2 regions of the Alistipes sp. An31A genome follow, and region 1 is predicted to be linked to the other one. Evidence: riboswitches for the same ligand, from Rfam matches in the RefSeq annotation. Region 1 holds a riboswitch; the other holds the start of a gene.
The links. A riboswitch is a leader RNA that binds a small molecule or an ion and turns the genes downstream of it on or off. The one in region 1 is predicted to bind cobalamin.

Region 1 (5,469 bases):
CGATGTAGTCGGTCAGCTGGCCGTTGGCCGCAAGGTCGCTGCCGCCGATGGTCAGGCTCAGCTCGCCGAGCGTCATGGCCTGGGGCGAGATGCCGGCCGCGGCGCGGCGCAGGCCGATGGCGGGAAGGCCGGGCAGCTGTGCGTCGACGTTCTCGACCACGAAGTTGCCCGAGGCCGAAACCCGGTCGTAGCGGCGGTTCTCGACATCGGACATCCGTCCGGCGGCGCTCAGGTCGGCCTGGATGAAGCCCTTGAGCGACATGCCGTCCTCGAGCGGGTAGACCTCGCCGATGTCCGCAAGGTCGAGCTTGCCCTCGAGCGAGGCACGCAGGTCGGGGTCGCTGACGAGCGTCGTGCCGTGGAAGGTGGCTGCGAGCGAGTTGTCCCCCATCCGCAGGCCGAACGTCGGGATGTCGACCACCGTGCGGTCCATCACCCCGCCGGGGTTGGTCACGCTCGCCTGGATGTTGATGTCGGAGACCGCCTTGGGAAGCGAAGCATACTGGAAACCGCCGTTGCGCACGCCCAGCTCAAGGCCGAAGGCCGGCAGCTCGGCGCCGCGCAGCTCACCTTTGGCCCAGAGCGAGAGCGTCAGCTCGCCCGAAGCCGAGAGGCCGCGGTAGTTGCGCGTATAGAAGGCCGGGATGAGCGACAGCACATCCTTGAACTCGACGCGCTCGCAGCCCAGACTGAGGTCCATCGCCACGGCATCGTCACCCAGCTCGGCCCAGCCGTCGAGCGTCGCCTCGATGGCGTTGAGCCGCAGCTTGTTCTCCTTCAGCTCGAAGCGGTTCTTCTCAAGGTCGGCCGCCACATCGGCATTCAGCTCGATTTCGGCATTGCTCAGCAGCGTCACCACACCCGACGAGAAGGTCGTCTTCTCGGTGCGCATCCGCAAATCGAGCGTGCTCTGCGCCGCCGAGAAGTCGCCGCGCAGGCGCAGCAGCGGGAGCAGCGTGCGGAACGAGGTGTGCGTCGAATCGTCGACGTAGGAGAGTGCCGCGTCGGTGATGCGGAAGTCGCGCACCGAGAGGCTGAAGGCAGAGCCCGTGTCGGTGCTCTCCTCCTCCGCGGCAGCCTCCGCCTCGGGCTCCTCCTCCGAGGGTTTCATCAGCAGCCAGTTCACGCTGCCGTCGGCGAGCTTGCGGGCCCTCAGGTCGGGCTTCGCGATGAGCAGCTTGCGCACCTCCAGCCCCCCGTCACCGAGCAGCGACCAGGGGTCGACCACCACCGAGAGGCGCCCTACGGAGGCGATGGTATCCCCCTCGAAGGGGGCCACACCCACGAGCGTCACCCCCTTCAGCTCGAGCGAGGCGTTGGGGAAGTGGCGCAGCAGGCTGATGCCCAGCCGCTCGAAGTCGAGCCGCGGGACGAGCATCGCGTTGGCCTCGGTACGGACCAGTTCGGCAATCTTGCCGCGCAGGAAGATGGGGGCCGTCAGCACGACCACCAGCAGGACGGCAATGACCGTCACCGCAATTTTCAGAAACTTTTTCATAGGTCAACCTTCTTATTCATGTCGAAGCGGAACAGGGTGCTCCCCACCTCTTCGAATCCACATGTGCGATAGAGTGCATGGGCCGCACGGCGCGCGGGGTTGGAGGTGAGCATGAGGTGCTGCACCCCTTCGCTCCGGGCCAGCTCCAGGGCCTTTTCGACCAGCAGGCGTCCGACACCGCGGCCCCGCTCGCCGGCATCGACCACCACATCCTCGACCCATCCCTTGCGGCCCGAGGGGACGTCGTACCACACCAGGGTCAGCACCCCCACGATACGCTCCCCGTCGAGGGCGGCCAGCAGCGCCGAGCAGGGCTGGGCAAGCAGCCGCCCGAGCACCTCGCGCGAGGGCGCACGAAGCCCGCCGGAGAGCTGCGGAAGCAGCCGCGCAAGCGCCTCCTCCAACCCGGCGTCGAGGGTCGTCATCCGTCGAATTTCGAGAGCCATGGACACTATTTTTTACAAAGATAACTTTTTTGGAGGATTTTCGGACGACAATCTGCCAAAAAAAGCGTACTTTTGTCGCGCATCGGTTCCGCAGGGCGCACCTTCGGTGCGCGCGGATGAAAAGGGAATGCCGTGCGATTCGGCAACAGTTCCCGCTGCTGTAAGCCGCAGCAAACGCTCCGATACTCCTCAGCCACTGCCCCGCACCGGGGCGGGAAGGCATCGGAGCGGCGGCAAGTCAGAAGACCTGCCGGTGCACTCCATCGATAAGCGCCCCGCGGAGAATGGGGCCCGACGTCGTCCGCGCATTTCCGCCCGTCCGCGCCTGCCGTCCCGCTCCGCCGAAACGAACGAGGATGAAACGACTGCTGCACGCACTCTGGCGCATGCTTCCGGCCGCATGCGCCGCCACGCTGGCCGCCTGCATGGATTTCGGTCCGCTCGACGAAGAGCCCTTCGGCTTCTCGCAGGGGGGTGTGTTCATCACCTGCGAGGGCAACTTCGGCAGCGACAACGCCTCGCTCTCGTTCTACCGCGCCGATGCGGAGGAGGTCGAAAACGAGGTCTTCTCGCGCGCCAACGGCATGCGGCTGGGCGACGTGGCGCAGTCGATGGCCCTCCATCGGGGGCGCGGCTACGTGGTGGTCAACAACTCGGGCGTGGTCTACGTCATTGACCCGGCAAGCTGCACCGTCACGGGGCTCATCGAGGGGGTCGTCTCACCCCGCTACATCCACTTCCCCAACGACACGACGGCCTACATCACCGACCTCTACGACCCGCGCATCACGGTCGTGGACACGCGCTCGAACCGCATCCGCGGACGCATCGCCATGAACGGCCACAAGTCGACCGAGCAGATGGCCCAGTGGGGCGACGAGCTCTTCGTCAACTGCTGGTCGTACGACAACAAGCTGCTGGTGGTCGACCTGCGCACGGAACGGCTGGTCGACTCCATCGAGGTGGGGCCGCAGCCCACGTCGCTCGTCTGCGACCGCTACGGCAAAATCTGGACCGTCACCGAGGGACGCACCGAGGGGATTCCCGCCGTGCTCTACCGCATCGACGCCGCCACGCGCGTCATCGAGCGGAGCTTCCTCTTCCCCTCCGGCGACCACCCCTCGGAGCTGGTGCTCAACGGCCGGCGCGACACGCTCTACTACCTCGACCGCGACGTCTGGCGCATGTCCGTAAAGGATGAGTCGCTCCCCGCGACCCCCTTCCTCCCCTACGCCGGGACCACCTACTACGGTCTGGGGGTCGACCCGCGCAATTCGGAGGTCTACGTGGCCGACGCCATCGACTACGTGCAGCACGGCGTCGTCTACCGCTTCACGGCCCGGGGCCGCGCGCTCGACACGCTCCGCGTGGGCATCACCCCCAGCAGTTTCTGTTTCTGGCAACCTGAGCAAAATCAATAACGACATGAAACATACCCGCATCATCACCCTTCTCGGCGCCGCAGCGCTGCTCGCCGGCTGCAACTCGGGCGAATCGACCACCACCAAACGCGTCATCGAGCAGGCGGCCACCGTCTTCGAGTATACGCCCGCCCCGGGGCAGTTCATCAACGAGCCGCTGAGCGGCTACACCGACGTCACCACCCCCGAAAAGGCCTGCGCCTACGCCATGCAGCGCTTCGCCTCCCGGCTCTACGTCTCGCTCGGCGGCTGGGGCGGCTATCTGGTGGTGGGCTTCGCCGAGCCCGTGCCGCAGAACGGCGGCGGCGAGCTGCTCGTACGCGGCAACTCCTTCGTCAACTCCTCGGAGCCGGGCGTGGTCTACGTCATGCGCGACGAGAACGGCAACGGACTTCCCGACGACACGTGGTACGAGCTGCGCGGCAGCGAGTACGACCGCAGCACCCACGGCTACGCCATCACCTACACCCGCCCCTCGGGGGCGAACCAGCCCGTCGCCTGGCGCGACAACGAGGGCAAGCCGGGCGAAATCGCCCGCATCGGCGAACACACGCAGGAGAGCTACTACCCCGCATGGATTGAGACCGACGAACTGAGCTTCACCGGCGTGCGGCTGCCCGACAACATCGTCCGCAAGGAGGTCGAGGGGACCGAGTCGTGGACCACGGCCCCCTTCGCATGGGGCTATGCCGACAACTACTCGTCGCAGGACCTCATCGGCGGCTACAACACGCTCAACATCTCCGACGCCGTGACGGCCGACGGTGAGCCCGCCAACCTGCCGCAGATTGACTTCGTGAAGGTCCAGAGCGGCATCAACGCCTCGGCGCCGCTCATCGGCGAAATCTCGACCGAGGTCTGCGGCGTGGCCTGCTACCGCGAAGTCACCGAATAACCCACCCGCAACGCCCCGCCGTACGATGTCCCGCCGCCTGCTTCTCTCGATTGCGCTTCTGGCCGCCCTCCGACCCGCAGCTCGGGCCGCCGCGCCGGAGGACTCGCTCTACGTGCGCGACATCGAACGGGTCGAAATCACCGGCACGCGCCCGATGAAGGAGATAGGCGTCCAGCGCACGAAGCTCGACAGCATCGTCCTGCGCGACAACATCTCCTCGTCGCTGGCCGACGCACTGACCTCCGGCTCGACAATCTTCATCAAGTCGTACGGCCGCGCGACGCTGGCCACCGCCTCGTTCCGGGGCACCTCGCCCTCGCACACGCAGGTGACGTGGAACGGCATGAAAATCAACTCGCCGCTCTTCGGCCAGGTCGACTTCTCGCTCATCCCCGCCTACTTCATCGACAACGCCACGCTCTACCACGGCGCCAGCTCGGTGGGCACCACCGGAGGCGGGCTGGGCGGCGCCATCACGCTGGCCACGCGCCCCGGCGACGAGGAGGGATTCCACATGCGCTACATCCAGGGCATCGGCTCCTTCACCACCTTCGACGAGTTTCTCCACCTGAGCTACACGGGAGCGCGGTGGAGCGCCTCGACGCGCCTGCTGTGCAGCACCTCCGAGAACGACTTCCTCTACCGGAACTACCACACCAAGGAGTTCGAGACCGACGCCGACGGCAACATCGTCGGCACGAGCTACCCGCTCCGCCGCAACCGCAACGGCGGCTTCCGCGACATCCACCTGCTGCAGGAGCTCTACCACACCTTCGGCGACGGCAGCCGCCTCTCGATTGCCGCCTGGTACCTCGATTCGCACCGGGGCCTGCCGCTGCTCAGCTCGGACCGCAACGACGAGAAGTCGAAGAAGGACCTGCAGGACGAGCGGACGCTGCGCGCCACGGCAGGCTGGGAGCGGCTCGCAAACGGCCTGAAGCTCGACCTGCGGGCGGGCTACACCTACACCGACCTGCGCTATGAGCGGCTGCAGGACCCCGAGGGGCAGGGCAACTTCCTCACGATGACCGACTCGCGCAGCTACGTCCATTCGCTCTTCGCCCGCGCCGGAGCCGAATACGCCCTGCGGGAGAAGTGGCTCTTCACGCTCGACGTCACGGCCTCGCAGCACATGGTCAACAGCGGCGACTTCTCGCTCATCGACAACACGACGGGCGAGTATGTCCGACAGCTCGACGACCGCTCGCG
Region 2 (5,469 bases), on a different contig from region 1:
TCCTCGAATTCTTCGGCATCCCGCAGCGGGGCTTCAACCGCGGCGGCGAACCGCAGAAGCAGGAGCGCCGTGCTGGCGGCTCGGGCGTGATTATCTCGCCCGACGGTTACATCGTGACCAACAACCACGTCATCGAGGATGCCACCAAGCTGCGCGTGAAGCTCAACGACGGCCGTGTCTTCGATGCTAAAATCATCGGCTCGGACCCGACGACCGACGTGGCGCTCATCAAGGTTGAGGGCAAGGACCTTCCGACGCTCCCCTTCGGCAGCTCCGACGCGCTGCGTCTGGGCGAATGGGTGCTGGCCATCGGCTCGCCCTACAACCTGCAGTCGACCATCACGGCCGGCATCGTGAGTGCCAAGGCGCGTCAGCTGGGCGTCATCCCGAGCGAGTTCAGCATCGAATCCTTCATCCAGACCGATGCGGCGGTCAACCCCGGCAACTCGGGCGGTGCGCTGGTCAACACGCACGGTGAGCTGGTGGGCATCAATACGCTCATCCAGTCGCAGACGGGCAGCTACGTGGGCTATTCGTTCGCCGTGCCCGAATCGATTGTCCGCAAGGTGGTCATGGACCTCAAGGAGTACGGCGTCGTGCAGCGCGCCATGCTGGGTATCACGTTCCGTCCGGTCGACCAGGCCTTCCTCGACAGTGAGGGCAAGGAGCTGGGCATCGACGAGCTGGGCGGCGTCTACGTGGCGAGCGTGCTCGACGGCGGTGCCGCCTCCGAAGCGGGCATCCGCAAGGGCGACATCATCCTCGACATCGACGGTGTGAAGCTCGAGCAGGCCTCGACGCTCCAGGAGCAGGTTGCCAAGCATCGTCCCAACGATAAGGTCAAATTATCGGTAAAAAGAGACGGAAAGGTGAAACAAATGGAGGTCACTCTGCGTAATAAGGCTGGTAAAACGGAATTATTGACCCGGGAAGATGTCGATGTGGTCGAGATTCTGGGTGGCAAGTTCGCCGATGCAGGCTCGAAGCTGTGCCGTGAGTTGGATATCCGCGGCGGCGTTCAGGTGGTGAGCATCAAGGCGGACGGAATTCTGGCCCGTGCCCGTGTACGCGAAGGATTCGTCATCACCCACATCAACGACCATCAGGTTCTGTCGCTTGCCGACCTGCAGCGCATGACCGAGAAGGTTCGTTCCATCGACGGCATCTACCCCAACGGCCGCGCAGCCAGCTACGTCCTGGTGGAGTAGCTCCCTGATGCGGGCGGGATATGGAAACTTAATTGAGAGGAGAAATAGAGAAACATGCGTCAGTTAAAAATCACGAAATCCATCACCAACCGTGAGAGTGCCTCACTGGACAAGTATCTTCAGGAGATTGGCAAGGAGGAGCTCATCACGGTGGAGGAAGAGGTGGAACTCGCCCAGCGAATCAAGAAGGGAGACCAGGAGGCGCTCGAGAAGTTGACGAAGGCCAATCTGCGCTTCGTCGTGTCGGTCGCCAAACAATACCAGAATCAGGGCCTCAGCCTGCCGGACCTGATTAACGAGGGCAACCTCGGACTTATCAAGGCGGCCGAGAAGTTCGATGAAACGCGCGGCTTCAAGTTCATCTCGTATGCCGTGTGGTGGATTCGCCAGTCGATTCTCCAGGCTCTGGCCGAGCAGTCGCGCATCGTGCGTCTGCCGCTCAACCAGGTGGGGTCGCTCAACAAAATCAACAAGGCCTTCGCCCGTTTCGAGCAGGAGCACGAACGTACGCCGTCGCCCGAAGAGCTGGCCTCGGAGCTGGAGCTCCCGAAGGAGAAGGTGACCGACACGCTGCGTGTGGCGGGCCGCCACGTCTCGGTCGACGCCCCGTTTGCCGACGGTGAGGACAACTCGCTGCTCGACGTGCTGGTGAACCCCGATTCGCCCAACGCCGACCGCGGGCTCATCAACGAGTCGCTTGCAACGGAGGTGGACCGTGCGCTGGAGACGCTTACCGAGCGCGAGCGCGACATCATCAAGTACTTCTTCGGCATCGGCTGCTCGGAGATGACGCTCGAGGAGATTGGCGAGAAGTTCGACCTCACGCGCGAGCGTGTGCGCCAAATCAAGGAGAAGGCGATTCGCCGCCTGCGCCACTCGTCGCGCTCGAAGCTGCTGAAGTCCTATCTGGGATAACGTTTGAGAGGCAGGGCCTGCCTGCCGCCACATAAGAGAAGGGCCGCTCCCCGTCGGGGAAGCGGCCTTTTTTTATGCCCGGTCGGAAGCGGGCCTGTTTTTCGTAGGAGCCGGCGATTTTTGCATTCGGTCGGGAGCGGCCGCGCGTCGGGGAGGCGACTACCAGACAATCGGCTCCTTGCCCTGGCTGACGAAGTATTCGTTGGCGCGCGAGAAGTGGTGGCAGCCGAAGAAACCGCGGTAGACCGAAAGCGGCGAGGGGTGTACGGCCTTCAGAATGCAGTTGCGCGTGGGGTCGGCAATGGCCCCCTTGCGCTGCGCGTAGCTGCCCCAGAGCATGTAGACGATGCCCTGCCGGCGCTCGTTGATGGCCTTCACGACGGCGTCGGTGAAGGTCTCCCAGCCGTGGCCCGCATGCGAGGCGGCCTCGTGCTCGCGTACGGTGAGCACCGAGTTGAGCAGCAGCACCCCCTGCTCGGCCCAGCGGTCAAGGTTGCCGCTCGAGGGGTAGGGCGCCCCCGTGTCGTCGCTCACCTCCTTGAAGATGTTCTGCAGCGAAGGGGGGAAGGGGACGCCGTCGCCCACCGAGAAGCAGAGCCCGTTGGCCTGCCCCGGACCGTGGTAGGGGTCCTGCCCGATGATGACCACCTTGAGCCGCTCGAAGGGGCACTTGTCGAAGGCGCGGAAGATGTTGCTGCCGCGCGGATAGATGCGTCGCGAGGCGTACTCCTCGCGCACGAAGCGGGTCAGCTCGGCGAAATAGGGCTTCTCGAACTCGGGTTCGAGGATGGCTTTCCAATCGGGGGCGATTCTTACATCCATGATGTCTCTCCTGTTTTTGCGGAGTAAAAGTAGTAAAAAAGCGCCACTTTTCCGCCTTCCGCGTCGGCAATCGCCCCGGCGGTTGTCCGTTTGGGCGCCGAAAGTGGGCCGAATGGCCGGCTGCGCTTGCATACGCCGGCGCTTTGTCTATCTTTGTCCCCGCACGTCGGTTTCCCGGCCCCGTTGCGGCGGCCGGGAATGAAAAGGGAATACCGTGCGAATCGGTAACAATTCCCGTTGCTGTGTGCTCCGGCCCTGCTGCTTCGAAGCTGCGGGGCATCGGCCGACCTCTTTGTGCCACTGGCTCCGCGGAGTCGGGAAGGCGTCGGTCGTGGAGCGAGTCAGAAGACCTGCCGCCGTGCCTGTGCGAATTGTGCTTCTACGGTGAATGGAAGGATTCTGCGGCTGCCGACTTACCCCCCCCTTCAGTCTCGATGGTCAGCCCGTTTGCAGGTTCGTCCCTGCGGTGCTCCGCCTGGTCGGAGTGCCGGGAGGTGTTGTTCCATGCCCGTGCGGAGCGTGATGACGGACCATTTCGTTCAACCTAAAATTGATATGTATGAAGAAAACGGGTTTCATGGTGTCGTGTCTGCTGCTTCTGTGCGGCTGCCACGACCGAAAGGAGGGAGGCGTCGAACCTCCCGTACGTCAGCTGGAGGTGGCCTTTGCCGACGCCTCCGAGGTCGAATTTGCGCCGGGTGAGCAGCGCAGCATCCCCTTCACGGTCCGCAGCACGGAGTTCGCGGGGCTGGAGTTCGCGGCGGCGGCCGCGGGCGAGGATGCCTCCCAGTGGAAGCTCTCCGTCGAGCAGGGGAAGGTCGAGGCCGCATCCATGCCGTGCGTGCTGAAGGCGCAGGCCCCCGAGAAGGAGGTGAAGACGCGCCTTACGGTGACGGTGACCGCTCCGGAGGGGCTGCGCCGCGAGGCCTCGATTGCGGTGCGCGTGGTCGAACCGGCCGTGCCCGACCCGGAACCGGAGCCCGACCCGGGTCCCGCGGCCGAGGAGCTCAGTGCTGCGGGGCGCGCCAACTGCTACATCATTTCGGCGGCGGGCCGCTACATGTTCGACGCCACGGTGTGCGGCAACGGCTCGGGCGACGGGGCCTCCATCGCGCTCACCGACGACATGCGTGCCGACTGGCTCTGGGCCACGACGGGCGTCGAGGCGACGCTCGGCGAGGTGCGGCTCGATGCGGCTCGCGGGAGAATCTACCTCACGGCCGAGCCTTTCGTGGCGGGCAATGCGCTGGTGGTGCTGACCGACGCGCAGGGGGCCATCCTCTGGAGCTGGCACCTCTGGTTCACCGAACAGCCCGCGACGGTCACCTACGCCAACGGCCGCGTGATGCAGGACCGCAACTTGGGGGCCACCTCCGCCACGCCCGGCGAGACGACCGCCTACGGCCTCTACTACCAGTGGGGGCGCAAGGAGCCCTTCTGCGGGGGCGTGACGACCGAGAGTTCGGCCGAGAGCATGGCGCAGGCCCGGGCGGGTACCACGGTCAACCCCGCCTTTGCCGAGGCGCACGCCTGGCAGCAGGCCTCCGGTGCCGAGTTCTCGACACTCGAGTATGCCGCGGCGCACCCCATGACCTTCCTCTCGAACAAGGGGACGACGGGCACCTACGACTGGCTGGCCTCGCCGCGTGACGACCTGTGGGGCACGCAGAAGAGCATCTACGACCCCTGTCCTCCGGGCTACCGCGTTCCCGACCGCGATACGTGGGACGACTTTGCCGACGAGGCGGACCGCTACATCGAGGGGGTGAGCACGTGGGACGGCACGCTCTACGGCATGACCTATACGCACGAGGGGACGAAGGACTGGTACCCCGCGCAGGGCTACCGCAACCGCGACCGGGGCAATCTCGTGGGGCTCGCCACGACGCGCACGGGTCACTACTGGTCGAACTACCGCTCGGGACGGACCATCTCGCACTTCTACATCTCCAAGCGGCTCAGTACGGGCAAGCTGCTCCAGCCCCAGTCGACCGACAAGTCCGACGCCGCCTACGGCTACAACGTCCGCTGCCAGCGCGAGTAGGCGCCGGCGGCCGGACCGATGGGCGGGGCAAATCTGGCTGTGACGGAGCCGGTCGGGAGCGGCTGCGGTGTTACGATGCGATGACGTTGCGGTGAAACCTGCCTTCGGGCGGTGTATTTTCGCGGAAAAAGGGCTATCTTTGTACCTGTTATGAAGAAGACTGCGACAATCCTGCTTGTCTGGACGCTGAGCCTCCTTGCGTGGGGCGGTGTCCGGGCCGCGAACCCCGAGGGCGAGGTCCGCAACCTGATTTTCATGGTGGGCGACGGCATGGGTCTGGCCCATGTCTCGATGCTGATGGTCGAGAACGGCTACGCGCCGACCTCGTTCGACCGCGCACAAAGCGTGGGGCTGGTCTGCACGCGCTCGGCCAACAACCGCGTGACCGACTCGGCCGCCGCGGCGACGGCGCTTGCAACGGGTCACAAGACCGGCAACGGAACCATCGGCCAGTCGCTCGATGGCGAGCGCTACGAGTCG

Region 2: it holds a riboswitch for cobalamin, as region 1 does, so the genes downstream of both, B5F90_RS10125 (hypothetical protein) here and B5F90_RS04240 (DUF5074 domain-containing protein) in region 1, are expected to answer to the same signal.

What each region holds. Positions count from the first base shown of each region.
Region 1 is NZ_NFIO01000003.1:146,761-152,229, forward strand. It holds gene B5F90_RS04230 (AsmA-like C-terminal region-containing protein) at 1-1,498, opposite strand, end outside; gene B5F90_RS04235 (GNAT family N-acetyltransferase) at 1,495-1,944, opposite strand; cobalamin riboswitch at 2,011-2,214, shown strand; gene B5F90_RS04240 (DUF5074 domain-containing protein) at 2,331-3,365, shown strand; gene B5F90_RS04245 (hypothetical protein) at 3,370-4,260, shown strand; gene B5F90_RS04250 (TonB-dependent receptor) at 4,286-5,469, shown strand, end outside.
Region 2 is NZ_NFIO01000016.1:23,191-28,659, reverse strand. It holds gene B5F90_RS10140 (Do family serine endopeptidase) at 1-1,208, shown strand, start outside; gene B5F90_RS10135 (RNA polymerase sigma factor RpoD/SigA) at 1,263-2,123, shown strand; gene ung (uracil-DNA glycosylase) at 2,283-2,945, opposite strand; cobalamin riboswitch at 3,096-3,318, shown strand; gene B5F90_RS10125 (hypothetical protein) at 3,505-4,989, shown strand; gene B5F90_RS10120 (alkaline phosphatase) at 5,140-5,469, shown strand, end outside.